DNA from 4 places in the Klebsiella sp. RIT-PI-d genome. Region 4 is predicted to be linked to each of the others. Evidence: predicted binding sites of a transcription regulator. Region 4 holds the regulator's gene; each other region holds the start of a gene.

Region 1 (3,051 bases), on a different contig from region 4:
CGTCCCCAGACCAGCAGGATCAGGATACTGCATATTATGCCCAGCGGCAGGGTCAAAGAGACCTGATGATAAAAATTGTCATGAAAACGCGATGACAGCGTAGAGACAATAATCGCGATAGGCCGTTTCGCAGAACGGGCAATAGTATAAAATCGACCGTCATGTTGAAATGTATAATCTTTATTAAGCAGAAGCTTTTTTAATATCCCAGGATCGGCCTGCTCGCTAACTGAGAAAAATTCATTAGTAACGGTATCGTATACACCATAAGCGAGCGACTGATCTTCTGAGATAACTTCACTGTAAGAAAGAGGATTAATGACAGCGATATAATTCCCTCGCTGCATATAGTTCATTTTATAGCCAGGATAAAAGGGTGTGTCGCGATAGTAGTAAATAAAAATATCAGGTTTGCGCCAGTAATTCTCTTTGGGCATCAGATAGGGCAACCCAGGACGAATAGAAGTTGAGCATAAAAAATGATTCCCTTTGGCGTAGATCAAATCATCAACATACAGTCGGCCATGAACAATATTCAACATTTGCTGCCGATGGTGTGGACTGCATACCTCACCCTGAAATTGCTCTGCAGCATCGCGCGCCAAATCGGCCTGATAAATGACTTTCTCAGTTTTACTGAGCGCCAGTTGCGCAAATGAACGGAGCTGATCGCGGGTTTCAGAAATGGCCCTTAAGTGGGCAAACCATAGCGCAAGCATCACCGGCAGTAAAACTACCATGATTATCCCGAGGACTCTCAGCACCTTGCGTTGCACGCTATGGTTCATCTCAGCCTAATATCCCTGCATTTTATGTGCCTGAGCTCCGAAATGGATACTTTGATTAAAGATGTGATTACGTTGCATGAATCATACGACATTAGCAACCGACTTTTTATCGCAAAAACCTAATATTTAGTTATGACGATAATATTTTTCCGTAAGCCAAACTTAAAGTAGGCAACACGTTTTTATTAAGGAGAGGAAAAAGCATACATGACCGGGTAAAAAAACAGAAAACGCCGTGTTGATGTTGCGCGCATATTGTATAGTTCTGCATCAACTGGTTGATCAGTTGGCTTTTAAAAAGTGTCCGCGCTGAATTACAAGTACTCTCTTTTACGCTTATTATACTGAAGATAAACCACGTAATAATTAAGTATTAGTTAAATTACCGGGAATGGATATCGTCGCAGTAAACATAAAAACAGTGTACAGAAAAATGCCAAATAAAAATTAAAAACCGCGCTATTAAAGGCATACAAAAAACGTAATCTCACGTCCACTAATCTGATTGCTGGAATTTTATAGAAATTTTCACGAACAGAACGTTTATCGTAGCTTAATTCTTATGCGTAGTATAACTGCAAAGCCTGGAATGGCCTATACAAGAACCGTTATCACTATAGCGGTGTTTCAACGCAGGAAACGGCATTTTCTGCGCGTCAGTATGCAGGATAGCTGCCTCTCAGATGGTGAATAAAGCAACAAATGTGATATAGTTCACACTTCCTGTAATGCGGAAACACTGTTTCATAAAATTCACTCGCCTGACAGCCGTCTGAGCCTCTTCACAAACGGGTAATGGAAGGCACATCATTCACACTGAGGATAAGATTTCATGGCGACCATAACTACCAGCGTCATGTTGATGCGCTGGCCGCTGGTAAGCGCCGGGCTGATGTTTTTAGCCAGCACATTAAACATTCAGTTTCGCAAAAGCGATTATGTTGGGTTAGCAGTCATTAGCACGCTTCTGGGCATGATTGCTGCCTTCTGGTTCGCGATGAACCTGCTGGGGATCTCAATGGTGGATATTTCTGCCATTTTGCATAACGCCAAAGGGGTGATGGTTGAAACGATGGGACAGTTGCCGCCAGAGTGGCCTGTCGTTGTGACGTAATGATGCATAACCGGAAAGACTGACCAGCCCCAAAAAGGGAGCTGGTCGGGATATAACGTTCTTAGAACGGTTAGACTTTACTGATGCATTACGACTAAATGTGTCAGTAATAACAACAGGCTATATGTGAAGGAATGTGGGTGTCTCAATAAAAAAATATCTCAAGTGTCATTTTTTCGTAAAATTGTTCATAACATTCCCTGTTAAACATTACATTTTTGTCAGCGACTAATGAGTCGATAGATCAGCCAAAAAACTAAGTTTGCATGGGGCAATTCTGTTTTCGTTAAATTGCCTGCTGCCTCTTAATTTCAGCCAGTAAGCCCTGAACTAACCCTGCAGCAAAACGCTGCCGCCCAACAAGTTCATCTTCGTCGTCCTCGCCGTAGAAGCGTGCGTAGGCGACAGCCCCCACCTTCTCATAGCCTTCGCCATGCTCGTCGTCCCCAAAGCGTCTTGAGAGCGCCGCGAGGCCGTCCAGAATAGCTTCTGGGTGCTGCCCGGAACAAATACGTTCAACGAATAGCGCTGCAACTTCCTTTATTGAGCCTGAATATCTGATCACGTGGATTAGGTCAGCAGCATCCTTCCTCTCCTGGCGTTGATCCAGAGCCAGCGCTTTCAAAATGACAAATGCTGGCACGTCCGCAAATCGCACGACATCTACTGATAAGCCATCACCGTCCAGGAGTTGGGCAGAAATTTCTTTCTGCTGATACCAATCGTAAACAATCCGGGCATGTTTGATAGTGAGTGCCGATACTTTTTCCCCATCGACGCTAATGGTCCGGCCAGGTTCCTCATCGCCAGCATCCCGGAGAAGTTCAACGACTACCTCAATGCGGTCATTGACCTTGCGGCGCCAGCGCCAGGATGCAGACTTTCCCTCTTCGACCCATCGGGTGAATTCCCGTGCTTTTAATTGCTGCGCAAGGCTAGTATATTCATTGCCAGAAGCCAGTACTTCCAGGTTTAACACAATGTCCACGTCAGAAGTTCCCGCATGCACAGGAACATCAGGCGGAGTCGCTGGCGTGAGATAACGAGGAACCAGGCCACCGACAAGTCTCAGGGTGTCCTTAAGATTCCCAAAGGCGCTTAGTAATGTGAGCAATGTCCTCTCACAGGCCAAAGTGACATCTTGATCGT
Region 2 (3,051 bases), on a different contig from region 4:
ACTGGAAAAACGGCGTTGAGCCATGAAAACCTCTTATCAATAGTCTAGTTGCGTGGCGTAATAACCAGCTCGTCATAGCCAGAAATGGCGCATGGCTGGCGGCTAAACGAGAGTGATTTCAGTTCGCCAATAATCAGTTCAAGGGTGGTACGCACGGTACAGCCGGGCATCATATGTCCCCCGAGCATAACGCCGTCCGGATCGGACACCGCAAGATGCAGATGTTCGCCCGTTAGCTCCAGCGTGCCATTGAGTGAAATCACTTCATACGTCCCGGCTAATCGGGTCGTTTCTTCGCGGCCGGCATAGCGTAACGCAACATCGGTGAGGCTCCCGGTACAGCCTGCAATCCATCCGGCATGGATATGATGTGCATGAATGAAAGCATGGAGTTGAGCAAAGACTTCCTGACCAGGAAGAAGACGAAGGGCGTAAAAGTGCGCGCCAGCAGGGAGGTTTAAATGTTCCATAATAGGTTATAACTCCGGGACCCGGACGTGCGGCGGATCTTATGCGTGTAACGAGGTACGAACTCTGATTTAAATCAGTAAATGTCATTACGGACAACTAAAAAGATTCGCTATCGTTATACATAATTCCCGGTATGGAATAAAAGCCCAGACACGGTCAGGAGAAAATGTGACGCAGATCAGATAAATGTGCTTACCCATAAGGCATTCATTCCTTTTATTCCACAATTCACCTATCCTAGCTGAACCGTTTCAGTCGATTAAATGTTCGACAATTAATCAATCAGTCGCAGTTTGTGACAGGCAAGGTTTCCCTGAATGGGCTGCTGCATTATTCTGTCAGCTTCATGGAATCGGGACGTTTTGCAGGAGATCTATGACCGTACGTGTAGCGATTAATGGCTTCGGTCGCATTGGGCGCAACGTGGTTCGTGCTTTATATGAATCCGGGCGTCGGGCGGAAATGACCGTCGTGGCAATCAATGAACTGGCCGATGCAGCAGGTATCGCACATTTATTGAAATACGACACCAGCCACGGACGCTTTGCCTGGGATGTGCGCCAGGAGCGCGAGCAGCTTTTCGTCGGTGATGACGCTATCCGTCTTCTGCATGAGCGCTCAATTGAGGCGCTTCCCTGGGGTGAACTGGGTGTCGATATCGTGCTGGACTGTACCGGCGTATATGGCACTCGCGATCACGGGAACGCTCATCTGACTGCGGGAGCAAAAAAAGTTCTCTTTTCGCATCCTGGCAGTAACGATCTTGATGCGACAGTAGTCTATGGCGTTAATCATGACGCGCTACAAGCGGAAGACCGCATCGTCTCCAACGCCTCCTGTACCACAAATTGTATTATTCCGATCATTAAATTGCTGGATGATGCGTTTGCTATCGAGTCCGGCACGGTGACAACAATTCACTCTGCAATGCACGATCAACAGGTGATTGACGCTTACCATCCGGATCTGCGTCGTACACGTGCGGCGAGTCAATCCATTATCCCGGTTGATACAAAGCTGGCTGCGGGTATTGCCCGCATTCTGCCGCAGTTTGATGACTGTTTTGAAGCTATTGCCGTGCGCGTACCGACAATAAACGTGACGGCTATCGATCTTAGCGTCACCGTGAAGCAACCGGTAAAAGCCATTGAAGTCAATCAGTTGCTGCAAAAAGCAGCACGGGATGCATTTCATGGTATAGTTGACTATACGGAATTACCGTTAGTCTCAACTGATTTTAACCACGATCCGCACAGTGCTATTGTTGATGGCACACAAACGCGCGTAAGTGGTGCGCACCTGATTAAGACGCTCGTCTGGTGCGATAATGAATGGGGCTTTGCTAACCGAATGCTCGACACGACGTTAGCGATGGCAGCTATTGGTTTCAGGTAGGGCGCTTGTTGCGCCTGCAAAACTTTAAGAATCAACGAGAGGATTCACCATGTCTGTAATTAAGATGACCGATTTGGATCTTGCTGGTAAACGCGTTTTCATCCGTGCGGATTTGAACGTACCAGTTAAAGAAGGGAAAGTGACCAGCGATGCGCGTATTCGTGCTTCTCTGCCGACTATCGAACTGGCCCTGAAACAAGGTGCTAAAGTGATGGTAACTTCTCACCTGGGTCGTCCTACCGAAGGCGAGTACAATGAAGAATTCTCTCTGCTGCCGGTAGTTAACTATCTGAAAGACAAACTCTCCAGCCCGGTTCGTCTGGTAAAAGATTACCTCGACGGTGTTGAAGTGGCTGACGGCGAGCTGGTCGTTCTGGAAAATGTTCGCTTTAACAAAGGCGAGAAAAAAGACGACGAAGCACTGTCCAAAAAATATGCAGCACTGTGTGATGTATTTGTGATGGATGCTTTCGGTACGGCTCACCGTGCCCAGGCGTCAACTCACGGCATCGCAAAATTCGCTGACGTAGCCTGTGCTGGTCCGCTGCTGGCAGCTGAACTGGATGCGCTGGGTAAAGCGCTGAAAGAACCAGCTCGTCCAATGGTTGCCATTGTGGGTGGTTCTAAAGTTTCCACCAAACTGACCGTTCTGGATTCCCTGTCTAAAATCGCTGACCAGCTGATCGTGGGCGGTGGTATCGCCAACACGTTTGTGGCAGCTCAGGGCCATAACGTAGGCAAATCTCTGTACGAAGCCGATCTGGTTGATGAAGCTAAACGCCTGCTGACCACCTGCGATATCCCGGTTCCGACGGATGTTCGCGTGGCTACCGAGTTCTCTGAAACGGCAACCGCAACCCTGAAATCCGTTAGCGATATCAAAGACGAAGAGCAGATCCTCGACCTGGGTGATGCTTCCGCTGAGAAACTGGCTGAAATCCTGAAAAATGCCAAAACCATCCTGTGGAACGGCCCGGTAGGCGTGTTCGAATTTGCTAACTTCCGCAAAGGCACCGAAGTTATCGCTAACGCGATCGCTGACAGCGACGCGTTCTCTATCGCGGGCGGCGGTGACACTCTGGCGGCTATCGACCTGTTCGGTATCTCCGACAAAATTTCCTATATCTCTACTGGCGGCGGCGCGTTCCTCGAATTCGTGGAAGGTAAAGTTCTGCCAGCAGTTGC
Region 3 (3,051 bases), on a different contig from region 4:
GCGGATCGTAATGCCATTTCTCTTTACCGGTTGCCGCATCAAGCGCAAACAGACGCTGGTGAGCAGTACACAGGTACAGCGTGTCACCAACTTTAATCGGCGTGACTTCGTTCGTCAGCTCGCCAGAATCATTCTCTTTTTTGAAATCGCCGGTGCGGAATACCCAGGCTTCTTTCAGCTTGTGAACGTTATCGGCATTGATTTGCTTGAGGGGAGAATAACGCTGGCCTTCCTGGTTACGGCCATACGCTGGCCAGTCCTGATCGGCAACCGTTGAGATCGGCTCAGCAGGCGTTGAATCCGCGTGCAGCGTGCCGCTGACTTCCTGCGGATCGTTAAAGCCAGCCCAGGTCAGCATTCCGCCGCTTAACAGCAGGACCACTACCAGTGCAGCAACCGCGCCCGCAGACGGGAAAATCAGCCGGCGCCAGACAAACGGCAAAATCAGCCAGATGCCAAAGAACACCAGAATGTCGCAGCGTGGGGTCAGCGCCCAGAAGTCAAAGCCGACTTCCCAGACGCCCCAGATCATGGTCGCCAGCAACAGCCCGGCATATAACCACAGCGCTGAACGCTTGCCGCGCCACAGAAGCCAGGCTACGCCCAGCATGATAAGGCCTGCGATTGGGTAATACCAGGAGCCGCCTGTTGCGACCAGCCAGATACCGCCAATCAACAGATACAGTCCGCAGAACACGGCGAACAGCGCTGTCAACGTCACCAGAATGCGTGACGTACGGGGTTTTATCTCTGCCATAAAAGAATACTCTTTCAATTAATTAATATTTTAGTAGCAATTTATTATAGGATTTAACATATGTGATCGTCATCACAAAATGAGCTTTATTACACGATTGCCCGTTAAAATTATTTTGCTGATATACTACGGCGCTTACTGATCAATGCGGCTGTCTGAGGCGGCGGTGTTGAGTGATTTATCTGAAAATCATATGGTTGGCTAAATGAAACATACTGTTGAAGTGATGATCCCGGAAACGGAAATCAAAACCCGTATCGCTGAGCTGGGCCGTCAGATCACCGAACGCTATAAAGACAGCGGGAGTGAAATGGTGCTGGTGGGCCTGCTGCGCGGTTCGTTTATGTTTATGGCGGATCTGTGCCGTGAAGTGCAGGTTTCCCATGAAGTCGATTTTATGACCGCCTCCAGCTATGGCAGCGGCATGTCCACCACCCGCGATGTCAAAATCCTGAAAGATCTGGATGAAGATATTCGCGGCAAAGATGTGCTGATCGTTGAAGATATTATCGACTCGGGCAATACGCTGTCGAAAGTGCGGGAAATTTTAAGCCTGCGCGGGCCAAAGTCGCTGGCGATTTGTACCCTGCTGGATAAGCCATCGCGCCGCGAGGTTGACGTGCCGGTAGAGTTCGTGGGTTTTTCCATCCCGGATGAATTCGTGGTGGGTTACGGCATTGATTACGCTCAGCGCTATCGTCATCTGCCGTATGTCGGCAAAGTGGTAATGCTGGACGAGTAAGCCGTCAGAAAACAATGCCGGGCAAGCGTATGCCGCCCGGCAGAAACGTGTACGACGCCGCAGGCTGCCGATTACTTGTGGTTGATGTGTTTTAAACGCAGGTTAGAAACACCTTTGCGGTAGTGCTGCTCCAGCGATTCGCGATTAGTCGCGGTCACATCGAGATCGCGCAGCAGACCGTCGTGAATGCCGTAAGCCCAGCCGTGAATCGTTACTTTCTGACCACGTTTCCATGCAGACTGCATAATGGTCGAATGGCCGAGGTTATAGACCTGCTCCATCACGTTCAGCTCGCACAGGGTGTCCAGACGACGTTCCTGCGGCATTTCTCCCAGCAGGGAGCTATGCTTAAACCAGATATCGCGAATGTGCAGCAGCCAGTTATCGATAAGACCGAGTTCCGGATTTTCCACGGCTGCCTGTACGCCGCCGCAACCGTAGTGGCCGCAGATAATAATGTGTTCAACTTCCAGCACGTCGACAGCGTACTGAACGACGGAGAGGCAATTGAGATCGGTGTGGATCACCAGGTTAGCCACGTTACGGTGAACAAACAGCTCGCCGGGTTCAAGGCCAGTCAGACGTTCAGCGGGAACGCGGCTATCGGAACATCCAATCCAGAGAAAACGTGGCTTTTGAGCCTGAGCCAGCGTTTCAAAAAATCCGGGATCTTCTTCCACCAGCATTTTTGACCATAGTGCATTGTTACTGATGAGTGTATCTATGTCTTTCATGGAGGTTAACGACCTGTAACCAGATAATTGCGTTGGGCTAATATAGGTCAACTCCCGGATGATTTAAACCACATATAAAGTGTCAGAACGTAAGGTAAGTAAAAATTCATGACCATTGCACTGGAAATTGAGCAGCTTAAAAAGACCTATCCCGGCGGCGTACAGGCGCTGCGCGGGATCGACCTACAGGTAGAAGCGGGGGATTTCTACGCGCTTCTCGGGCCTAACGGCGCGGGTAAATCCACCACCATTGGCATCATTAGTTCACTGGTTAATAAAACCTCGGGGCGGGTAAGCGTGTTTGGTTACGATCTTGCAAAAGACGTCGTCAACGCTAAACGCCAGCTTGGGCTGGTGCCGCAGGAATTTAACTTCAACCCGTTTGAGACGGTGCAACAAATTGTCGTTCACCAGGCCGGATACTATGGCGTTGAGCATAAAGATGCGGTCGAGCGCAGCGAAAAGTATCTGAAACAGCTCGATCTGTGGGATAAACGCAACGAACGTGCACGGATGCTGTCCGGCGGGATGAAACGCCGTTTGATGATTGCCCGGGCGCTCATGCATGAGCCAAAACTGCTGATCCTTGATGAGCCGACCGCAGGCGTTGATATCGAACTTCGCCGCTCAATGTGGAGTTTTTTAAAGGATTTAAACGACAAAGGCACTACCATTATTCTGACCACCCACTATCTGGAAGAGGCAGAAATGCTGTGCCGCAATATCGGCATTATCCAGAACGGTGAGCTGGTGGAAAACACCTCCATGAAAAATCTGCTCGCCAAGCTGAAGTCGGAAACCTTTATCCTCGATTTAGC
Region 4 (3,051 bases):
AGCGGGCGGCAATGGTCCGGGCATTCCAGCGGATCACGGCTTCAGCATGACTCTGTTCCACCAGCTTTTGCACCTCTTCCGGCTGGTGGAGGCTAACCGAAATATGCTCCTGTAAATCCAGCGCCATCTGGAACATCCAGCGCAGACGCTTGTAGTTTTCGTGTTTTTTTTCCGACAGCATATACAGCTGCTGATAGCACTGGGTAATTAAATCCACCGTTTTCTGCTGACGTACCAACAGCGGGGGCAGCGCCTTTTCCGGCGCGGTATGCTGGGTCAACAGGCTGTATTTTGCTTCACAATAGTCTGCCAGCTGGCGATAGAGCAGACTTAATGATTCCCGCAACGGCTGTTCGCGCCATAGCCAGAACCAGAACCAGTTAAAGAGTCCATACCAGAGCGTGCCCATGGCATACAGCAGCATTGGCTGCCAGACAGGCACAGAACCGGCAAGGCTCAGGGTAAAGATGGCTGCAATTAAGGATGCCGGAAGCAGGCGGGCATGAAGCGGGCCGATTTCCGCTGTCACGCCGAGTACCATTGCCAGCGCGGTCAGCACCAGCGGCAGCGGCGCACCCTGCGCCAGCAGAAGCTGAACCGCCAGACTACTGCCCGCGAACATCGCGCCGCCGATCGTCAGCCGCTTAAAAAAGCGCTTATGCGGCGTATCAAGACCGGCAATATTACAGCAGGCGGGAACGAGGGAAAAAAGCAGGCCGTACTGAAGCTGGCCGAGCAACAGGCCGATAGCCACGGGCAAACAGAGCACCAGCGTTTGCCGAAGTGCGTAGTTTATTTCCGGGTGATAAATCAGCCTGCGCCACATAGCGATAACAGCATCGGCGCATTACTGGGAATGCGCCGCGTGTCGACTCTAGCGGGTGCCGTAAACGACGATAGTTTTACCGTGCGCGGAGATCAGGCTCTGATCTTCCAGCATTTTCAGGATACGTCCCACCGTTTCGCGAGAGCAGCCTACGATCTGGCCGATCTCCTGACGGGTGATTTTGATTTGCATACCGTCCGGGTGCGTCATGGCATCTGGCTGTTTAGCCAGGTTAAGCAGCGTCTGCGCAATACGGCCGGTCACGTCGAGGAAGGCGAGGTTGCCCACTTTTTCGGATGTCACCTGTAAACGACGCGCCATTTGTGAAGAAAGGCGCATCAGGATGTCCGGATTTACCTGGATCAGCTGACGGAATTTTTTGTAGGAGATTTCCGCAACTTCACAGGCGGTTTTTGCACGTACCCAGGCACTACGTTCCTGACCTTCTTCGAAAAGGCCCAGTTCACCGATAAAATCGCCCTGGTTGAGATAAGAAAGGATCATTTCTTTCCCTTCTTCATCCTTAATGAGCACTGCCACCGAGCCTTTGACGATGTAATACAGCGTCTCTGCTTTTTCACCCTGGTGAATTAGCGTGCTCTTTGATGGGTACTTATGAATGTGGCAATGAGACAAGAACCATTCGAGAGTCGGGTCTGTTTGTGGTTTGCCAAGCACCATGCGCGATTATCCTCTGTTATAAGCTATCTCCGGCGGCGAAAGGGTACTGCCTCCGGGTTGCAATCGTGTTTGTCCCTCAGCGAGGAAGTTGACTGTCGGTATGTTCCGCAGCCAAATCTAATTCCTTTGCATACATGCGTCAAAGTCAATGTATCACTGCGGTATCTGATCTGTTTTAACATAGCTTTTGCCGCCTGTCTCCTGGTGTCTCGCTTCAGCATGACGCAGGTCGTCTTCCGTTGCGAGAATTGTTATGTGCGCGTAATCTGTGGAGAAAATTTCAACGCTGGAGTGGATGTTATGCAAGCACGCGTCAAGTGGGTCGAGGGGTTAACGTTTTTAGGTGAGTCGGCTTCCGGGCATCAGGTGTTAATGGATGGTAACTCTGGTGATAAAGCGCCCAGCCCGATGGAAATGGTGCTGATGGCCGCAGGTGGATGTAGCGCGATCGATGTGGTGTCTATCCTGCAAAAAGGGCGTCAGGACGTCACAAATTGCGAGGTTAAACTGACCTCTGAGCGCCGGGAAGAAGCGCCGCGTCTGTTCACGCATATCAATTTGCATTTTATCGTCACGGGTAACGATCTGAAAGATGCGGCCGTCTCGCGCGCCGTCGATCTCTCTGCCGAGAAATATTGTTCTGTAGCGCTTATGCTGGGTAAAGCCGTCAATATCACCCATTCATACGAAGTGATTGCCGCATAATAATCTTGCCCGATAAGCCTTTGCTGTCGGGCACTTGCGCACCTTTTACTCAATTGTCTTACCTTCCATCAGACGCTGAACCAGCGGCAGCATGATCAGCTCCATTGCCAGGCCCATTTTCCCGCCCGGCACCACTAATGTATTAATGTGAGAAATAAACGAACCCTGAAGCATGGCCAGCAACCAGGGATAGTCGATCCCTTCCAGATTACGAAAGTGAATAACCACGAAACTTTCGTCCAGCGAGGGAATGCTTTTTGCCGCAAATGGGTTGGAGGTGTCGACGGTGGGTACGCGCTGGAAGTTAATATGGGTCCGGGAAAATTGGGGGGTAATAAAATTAATATAGTCATCCATTGAGCGAACCACGGAGTCCATGACGGCTTCGCGTGAATGGCCGCGCTCGCCGGTGTCGCGAATTAATTTTTGTATCCACTCCAGGTTCACAATCGGCACTACGCCAACCAGTAAATCGACATGACGCGCGACGTCATGCTGGGGGGTGACAACGCCGCCGTGCAAACCTTCGTAAAATAATACGTCGGTCGGCTCCGGCAGCGGTTGCCAGGGGGTAAACGTTCCTGGCACCTGATCCCACGGTACGGCTTCATCGTACGTATGCAAATATTTGCGCGCCTGACCGGTTCCCGACTGTCCATATTCAATAAATGTCTGCTCCAGCAGATTGAAGTCATTCGCCTCCGGGCCAAAATAGCTGATATGCCGTCCGGCATCCCGGGCTTTGCGAATGGCCATGTCCATTTCCGGGCGAGTATAGCGATGAAAGCTATCGCCTTCGACTTCCGCTGCATGCAGATTAAGCTGGGCAAAAATCTTGC

Evidence for each region. The regulator CRP, encoded in region 4, controls carbon source genes, mostly activating them, when cyclic AMP is high. The targets are predictions, from matches to a motif close to ATGTGANNNNNNTCACAT.
Region 1: AC791_RS00180 (YjcB family protein) is a predicted target of CRP. The motif match lies at 1,491-1,508, and genes of this name have one in related genera.
Region 2: epd (erythrose-4-phosphate dehydrogenase) is a predicted target of CRP. The motif match lies at 638-655, and genes of this name have one in related genera.
Region 3: hpt (hypoxanthine phosphoribosyltransferase) is a predicted target of CRP. The motif match lies at 818-835, and genes of this name have one in related genera.

Annotation. Positions count from the first base shown of each region.
Region 1 covers NZ_LGIT01000001.1:43,453-46,503, forward strand. Annotated here, with positions in the region: gene AC791_RS00175 (EAL domain-containing protein) at 1-788, opposite strand, end outside; gene AC791_RS00180 (YjcB family protein) at 1,621-1,902, shown strand; gene AC791_RS20675 (hypothetical protein) at 2,189-3,051, opposite strand, start outside.
Region 2 covers NZ_LGIT01000003.1:215,798-218,848, reverse strand. Annotated here, with positions in the region: gene AC791_RS01455 (ECF transporter S component) at 1-24, opposite strand, end outside; gene AC791_RS01450 (PPC domain-containing DNA-binding protein) at 45-470, opposite strand; gene epd (erythrose-4-phosphate dehydrogenase) at 847-1,866, shown strand; gene pgk (phosphoglycerate kinase) at 1,916-3,051, shown strand, end outside.
Region 3 covers NZ_LGIT01000017.1:276,955-280,005, forward strand. Annotated here, with positions in the region: gene AC791_RS18595 (glucose/quinate/shikimate family membrane-bound PQQ-dependent dehydrogenase) at 1-757, opposite strand, end outside; gene hpt (hypoxanthine phosphoribosyltransferase) at 963-1,499, shown strand; gene can (carbonate dehydratase) at 1,571-2,233, opposite strand; gene AC791_RS18610 (ABC transporter ATP-binding protein) at 2,342-3,051, shown strand, end outside.
Region 4 covers NZ_LGIT01000004.1:25,444-28,494, reverse strand. Annotated here, with positions in the region: gene AC791_RS03450 (YccS/YhfK family putative transporter) at 1-826, opposite strand, end outside; gene crp (cAMP-activated global transcriptional regulator CRP) at 875-1,507, opposite strand; gene AC791_RS03440 (OsmC family protein) at 1,808-2,212, shown strand; gene AC791_RS03435 (phosphoribulokinase) at 2,258-3,051, opposite strand, start outside.